2 linked regions of the Blastopirellula sediminis genome follow. The protein of the gene in region 1 interacts with the protein of each later gene in a pairwise test. Links are inferred from orthologs where the notes say so. Each region holds a gene or a part of one and is shown on either strand. Other genes may lie near its edges. The genes, in order: thrS and rplA.

Evidence for each region.
Region 2: the proteins of thrS (region 1) and rplA interact in binary tests that used the Escherichia coli proteins (3 or more experiments, as listed by UniProt). The link is inferred for Blastopirellula sediminis from one-to-one orthologs.

Annotation. Positions count from the first base shown.
Region 1 is NZ_JAJKFT010000004.1:565,771-569,020, forward strand. Bases 46-2,976 are described here. They hold thrS (threonine--tRNA ligase), read right to left. Parts: upstream 2,549-2,976; coding sequence 542-2,548; downstream 46-541. Other genes in these bases: LOC68_RS06020 (hypothetical protein), read left to right, coding at 46-289; LOC68_RS06030 (PAS domain S-box protein), read right to left, coding at 2,758-2,976. Also shown: more of hypothetical protein, read left to right, coding at 1-45; more of PAS domain S-box protein, read right to left, coding at 2,977-3,250. UniProt on the Escherichia coli protein: Catalyzes the attachment of threonine to tRNA(Thr) in a two-step reaction: L-threonine is first activated by ATP to form Thr-AMP and then transferred to the acceptor end of tRNA(Thr). The rate-limiting step is amino acid activation in the presence of tRNA.
Region 2 is NZ_JAJKFT010000010.1:255,235-258,422, reverse strand. The notes cover bases 128-2,996. They hold rplA (50S ribosomal protein L1), read left to right. Parts: upstream 128-1,157; coding sequence 1,158-1,835; downstream 1,836-2,996. Other genes in these bases: rplL (50S ribosomal protein L7/L12), read left to right, coding at 2,538-2,945; rplJ (50S ribosomal protein L10), read left to right, coding at 1,891-2,415; rplK (50S ribosomal protein L11), read left to right, coding at 659-1,084; nusG (transcription termination/antitermination protein NusG), read left to right, coding at 128-510. In the rest of the region: more of nusG, read left to right, coding at 1-127. UniProt on the Escherichia coli protein: One of the primary rRNA binding proteins, it binds very close to the 3'-end of the 23S rRNA. Forms part of the L1 stalk. It is often not seen in high-resolution crystal structures, but can be seen in cryo_EM and 3D reconstruction models.

The sequences.
Region 1 (3,250 bases):
GAAGTACTCGGACGACTACAATCGCGGCCTCCGAGACTGGAACGTCATTCTGGGGCCAGGACGCTTTATCAGCACGACGCTGCTCGACTGCGCGGCGATGCTCGGCTGGATGACGGCGGATCCGACCGAAGAGGAACGCTTCGCGAAAGAGATGGGAATGGATCTGACCGAAGATTTTCCGGCCACCAGTCTGAGCAGTGCGACGCGGATTGATCTCGATCTGATGGCGCAAGAACCGCCGGCCGCGTCGATGACGAAATGCAAAGTGAATCGCGGCGACTTTGATTAGGCGACCGCGACAATAGTAGCCCGAAGCGCAAGCGAGGGAAATGCGGTCGGGAACAATGTCTAAGGCCTATTGCCTAATGAAAGAGGAAGTCCGCCGAGTACGTATTTGTTGTCGCTGGTTCCTTAATAGACATTAGTGATTTCTTTGCGACCGCATTTCCCTCGCTTGCGCTTCGGGCTACTAAAGAACAGAAAAAACGCCGGCTTTGCGGCCGGCGTTTTCGTCTTTCAAACTTGTCGCGCTAGGAAGCGATTAGTACTCGTCGGTCGCGCCGGTTGCGGCGGTTCCTAGTCCGGACGAACCGGAATAGACTTGGCGAACCTTGCGTTCCACGACTTCCTGCTTCAGCTTGTCGATCGCTTCGGCGACTTTCATCGATCCCAGATCGCCGTCGATACGATCGCGCACGGCGACCGATTCGGTCTCCATTTCGCGTCCGCCGATGATGAACATGTAGGGGATCAAGCCGAGTTGCGCGTCGCGGATCTTGGCGCCAATCTTTTCCGGGCGATAGTCGCCGGTGACGCGGAAGCCGGCCTGTTTCAGTTCGGCTTCGACCTTGCGAGCGTACTCTTCAAACTTCTGGCTGACGACCAGCACGCGGATTTGTTCCGGAGCGAGCCAGAGCGGGAAGGCGCCGGCGAAGTGCTCGATCAACACGCCCATGAACCGTTCGAGCGAGCCGAACGGAGCGCGGTGAATCATCACCGGGCGATGCGGCTGGTTGTCGGCGCCGATGTACTCGAGCGCAAAGCGTTCGGTGCTCGGCAGGTTGTAGTCGAGCTGCACGGTACCAAGCTGCCATTCGCGGCCGAGACAGTCGTTGACGACGAAGTCCGCCTTCGGACCGTAGAAGGCCGCTTCGCCCGCTTCGGCGACGGCGTCGATTCCCATGTTCTTGCAAACCGAGACGAGCGATTGCTCAGCCCGATCCCAGACTTTGGAATCGCCGACGTACTTGCCGCTGTCGGGATCACGGAAACCGAGACGGACGCGGTAGTCGGTCAGGCCGAGACTGTTCAGCACGTACTGAGTCATCTCAATGCACTTGCGGAATTCTTCTTCGACCTGCTCTTCCATGCAGAAGATGTGGGCGTCGTCCTGGCAGAAGCCGCGGACGCGGGTCATGCCGTTCAGTTCGCCCGATTGCTCGTAGCGATAGACGGTGCCGAATTCCGACAAGCGAATCGGCAGCTCGCGATAACTGCGGGGCCGATTCTTGTAGATCATGATGTGATGCGGGCAGTTCATCGGCTTCAGCAGATACTCTTCATCATCAGAGAGATGAATCGGCGGGAACTGGCTATCCTTGTAGTAAGGATAGTGCCCCGAGGTCTTGTAGAGGTCGACCTTGCCGATGTTGGGAGTGAAGACCGATTCGTATTCGTGCTTCTTCAGCTGTTCCGAAACGAAGTCGGTCAGCTGCTGACGAATAATGGCGCCTTTCGGCAGCCACAGGATCAAACCCTGACCGACCATCGGATTGATCGAGAAGAGCTCGAGCTGTTTGCCCAGCACGCGATGATCACGGCGTTTCGCTTCTTCCAACTTCTCCAGGTGAGCCGCGAGGTCTTCCTTGTTGAAGAAGGCGGTCGCATAGACGCGCTGGAGCTGCTTGTTATCGGAACTTCCCTTCCAATAGGCGCCGGCGACCGACAAGAGCTTGAAGGCGCCGATCGACTTCGGATTGGGAACGTGCGGGCCGCGACAAAGGTCAATGAATTCGCCCTGACGGTAGAACGACAAGGTATCGTGCTCGGCCAGGCCGGTTTCGATATGCTCGATCTTGTACTTCTGATCGATATCCTTGACGACGGCGAGCGCCCCTTCGCGCGACTCTTCGATCCGCTCGAACGGCTCGTTCTCTTTGATGATCTTTTTCATCTCGGCTTCGATCGCCGGGAAATCTTCGGCGGTCAGCTTGTGCTCGAGATCAAAGTCGTAGTAGAAGCCCCCCTCGATGGTCGGGCCGAAGGCGAGCTGGACGCCGTCAAACAGACGCATGATGGCGCGGGCCATGATGTGAGCGCAACTATGCCGCATCACGCCCAGCGCTTCTTCATTCTTGTTGGTGAGCAGCCGCAGATTGACCGAGCCTTCGGTCGGCAGCTTGGTATCGAAACCGACGGTTTGCCCGTCGACTTGGGCCGCCAGAGTGGCCTTCGCAAGGCCTGCGCCGATATCGGCGGCGACGTCCATTGGGGTGACTTCGATGTCGTAAGTTTTTACGTTGCCGTCAGGGAGATGAACCTCGAGCATGGACCTGTCATTCTTGAATAACGCGCGTCAGGCGTCGTCGGCCGGCGTCGAAACAAAGGACGTCTGAAAGCCGATGGCGCCGCAGTGCAGCAGTATAGAGATCTGAGGCGACCCCTCCTAGAGCGAGTAGATCGCGCAAGCCCCTAGAAGCGACCGTTTTACGCCGCTAGCAGGTGAAGAAATTCCGCCGCAATTCGAGGGACCCGGCGTTAGAGGCCGGGGTTCGCGGCATAAGGACGGCGGCCGGTCGAATCTTCAATTCGGGGCAACATTTTCATCAAGCGTTCATGATCCGACAAAATCGCTTGATTTGCGGCCGGGTTGGGCGCCTCTTTTTGGCAACGCGCCGACTCTTCAAGCGTGGTCGCAATCTTGTACATCGTTGGGAACCCACACCCGCCGCTGGAGCCACGGAGACGATGCGCCAACAATTCGACCTTTTCCCAATCGGCGTCTTCGGCAGCCGCCAAGATGTCGGCCAGCGTCTCAGGCAGTCCATGGACGAAGAGATCAACCACCGGAGCGAGCATCTCGAGATCTGGGAGAACTTCGCTCGCCAGCGGAGAATCATTTTCCGTCGTCGCTTGATCGTTCTCCTTGGTGGCGGTCGAAGGGGAGGCGGCGTTCGAAGGCTCGATCGACGCTTCGCACGGATTCAAGTTGCGATGGATTGTCGCAAGCAATTGTTCCAACTCCACCGGT
Region 2 (3,188 bases), on another replicon or contig:
CAGAGCAATCGCGAAAAGTCGATCTGCGCGAACCTTTGGCGGCGTGTGAAGATGGCGGGCCTCGAGCCGTATTTTGATCAGATCATGGTCCCGACTGAGGACATCGTCGAATTCAAAAACGGCAAAAAGAAAATCACCAAGCGCAAGCTGTACCCTGGGTACATCGTCGTCCACATGGCGATCAACGATGACACCTGGTTCCTGGTACGCGAAACGGGCGGAATCGGCGACTTCACGGGAGCCGCGGGACGTCCGACTCCGATGCTGGCGCACGAAGTTGAGCGGATCACCAAAAAGGCGGAAAGCGAAGAGGCGGGCGAAGAGCCGGTCAAAACCAACATTCGCTTCAAGCTGGGGGATCACGTTCGCATCACCGAAGGAACCTTCGAGAACTTCGAAGGGGATGTCGAAGGAATCGACGAAACGAATGGCCGCGTGACGGTCATGATCAACATCTTCGGTCGGACGACTCCGGTCGAGATGGAACACTGGCAAATGGAGCCGGTGTAACCCATCGCGAGTCGTCGGCCTGTCGATTCCTACAGCCTCTCGCGTCGCTCTCCTGGCGACTGCCGGACTGTCGTTTTCGACCCACCGAACACCCAAGTAATTCAGTAATCCACGGCGAACCGTGCGTTCGCCGCCGAGGAAAAGAGACATGGCGAAGGAACTGGTTGGAAAAGCGAAATTTCAAGTGCCCGGCGGCAAGGCTACCCCGGCGCCTCCGGTAGGTACGTCGCTCGGTAAGTTCGGCGTCAACCTCGGTCAATTCGTTACGCAGTTCAACGACAAGACCAAGGAATTCAACGGCATGCCGATTCCGGTCGTCGTGAGCGTCTACAACGACCGCTCGTTTGAATTCGTTTGCAAGAGCCCGCCGGCCGCCGCGCTGCTGAAGCAAGCTGCCGGGATCGCCAGCGGCGCCGGTCGTCCCCATGTCGACAAGGTCGGCAAGGTTTCGATGGCCCAGGTCGACGAAATCTGCAAGCAGAAGATGGACGACCTGAACGCCAGCGACCTGGAACATGCTCGCCGCATGATCGCCGGTACCGCTCGCAGCATGGGCATCGAAATCACCGAATAAGCGTTCGCGGCCAACCCGCCCAGCGCTGCAACTGATACGCAACACACCGCACAGATACTTAAAGAGTCCGACGATGGTAAAGCACTCGAAGCGTTATCGCGCCCTTGCCGCCAAGGCCACGGAAGAAGTCATGCCGCTCGACAAGGCGGTCGCGCTGTTGAAGACCTTCAACACCACCAAATTCGATCAGACCGTCGACTGCGCCATGCGTCTGGGTATTGACCCGAAGCAGGCCGACCAACTGGTCCGCGGCGCCATCGTGCTGCCGCACGGCATCGGTAAAGAGCTGCGAGTCGTCGTGTTCGCCAAGGGCGACAATGTTCGTCTGGCGGAAGAAGCCGGCGCCGACGCGGTCGGTTCGGACGACCTGGCCAAGCGAATCAAAGAAGGCTGGCTTGATTTCGACGCGTGCATCGCGACCCCGGACATGATGGGTCTGGTCGGTCCGCTCGGTCGCGTCCTCGGCCCGCGTGGTTTGATGCCGTCGCCGCGTGCCGGCACGGTCACCCCGGACGTCGCTCGCGTCGTCAAAGAATACAAAGCGGGTAAGGTTGAGTTCCGCAACGACGCCACTGGCATCGTGCACGCGGTGGTCGGCAAGATTAGTTTCGACGAAGCGAAGCTGGTCGACAACATCCGCGCGTTCACCAATCAGATCCTGAGCATGAAGCCCGCCAGCGCGAAGGGCATTTACGTGAAGAGCGTCGCGATCGCCGCCACCATGAGTCCTGGCGTCCGCGTCGCGCTGTAAGCCGGTTCACTTCGTCGTCCGCCGCGCGGTGGACCTCACTTAAAGCAGAACAGTTATGAGCAAATTCGTAAAAGAGTTGGTGACGAAAGAGATTTCGAGCCGTCTGGACGGCGTGTCGGATCTCTTGGTGGTTGATGTCGCCGGTCTCGACGCCAATTCGACCGTCGAAGTCCGTCGCGCCTTCCGCAAACGGAACATTAGCCTGTTGGTCGTGAAGAAGACCTTGGCCCGTCGCGCTTGCGAAGGGACCTCGCTCGGTCCGGCTTTCAGCGACATTGAAGGCAGTGCGGCGATCGTGTGGGGCGGCGAAGACATCGTCGACCTGGCGAAAGAGATCGTCAAACTGCACGAAGACAAGAAAATGCCGAAATTCACGGCCAAAGGTGGCGTGATGGACGGCGAGGCTTTGACTGCCGACAAGGTGGTTGAAGTGAGCAAATGGCCGAACCGTGCCGAGCAGCTTGCTTTGCTGGTTGGTCAGATCCTTGGTCCGGGACGCACCCTGGCCGCTCAGATCAAAGGCCCGGGCGCCAAGCTCGCCAGTCAGATCAAAAAGCTGGGAGAAGAAGAAGGGGCCTAGTACCCGTCTCTCGCCCAACTGTCCGCACACGGCTGTTACGCCAAACCCGTTACGAAATAAGCAATATAGATTTTTTGCCCGTCCGCAGGTCGGGCGCAAGTTGAGAAAGGATCGACACGAAGATGTCCGAAGAAACCGCCACGATCGAAATCTCGGAAGAACTGAAGACCCTGGGCGACAAGATCGCCACCCTGACCCTGAAGCAAGCGGTCGAACTGGGCAACTACCTCAAAGACGCTCACGGCATCGAAGCTGCCGCTGGCGGCGGCATGATGATGATGCCCGGTCCGGCTGCGGCTGCTGAAGAAGTCGCCGAAAAGACCGAATTCGACGTCATCATGACCAGCTTCGGCGGCAACAAGATTGCGGTGATCAAGGCCATCCGTGGCATCACCGGCTTGGGCCTGAAGGAAGCCAAGGACCTGGTCGAAGGCGTTCCGAGCAAGGTCAAAGAAGGCGTCTCGAAGGAAGATGCCGAAAAGGTCAAGGCCGAACTGGTCGATTCCGGCGCCGAATGCGAAATCAAGTAGTCGATTTACGACTCTTGAATTCGATTTGACGGAATCCCTGTATTCACTTCGACGTCGCCTCCCGTATACTAGGAGGCGACGTCGCGAGGTGTGGTCTTGAATTTAACCGGTTTCTCTACTTTTCTCCTGCGCATGGACGATTCCCAGGGAGTGGTGCGCGCAGTGAACGGCAGGGAGGGGGCTGCGTCCCGTATATGGGTGGCTTCCCTTAAACGGGCGGTGTCCCGTCCATCGGCTAATTCT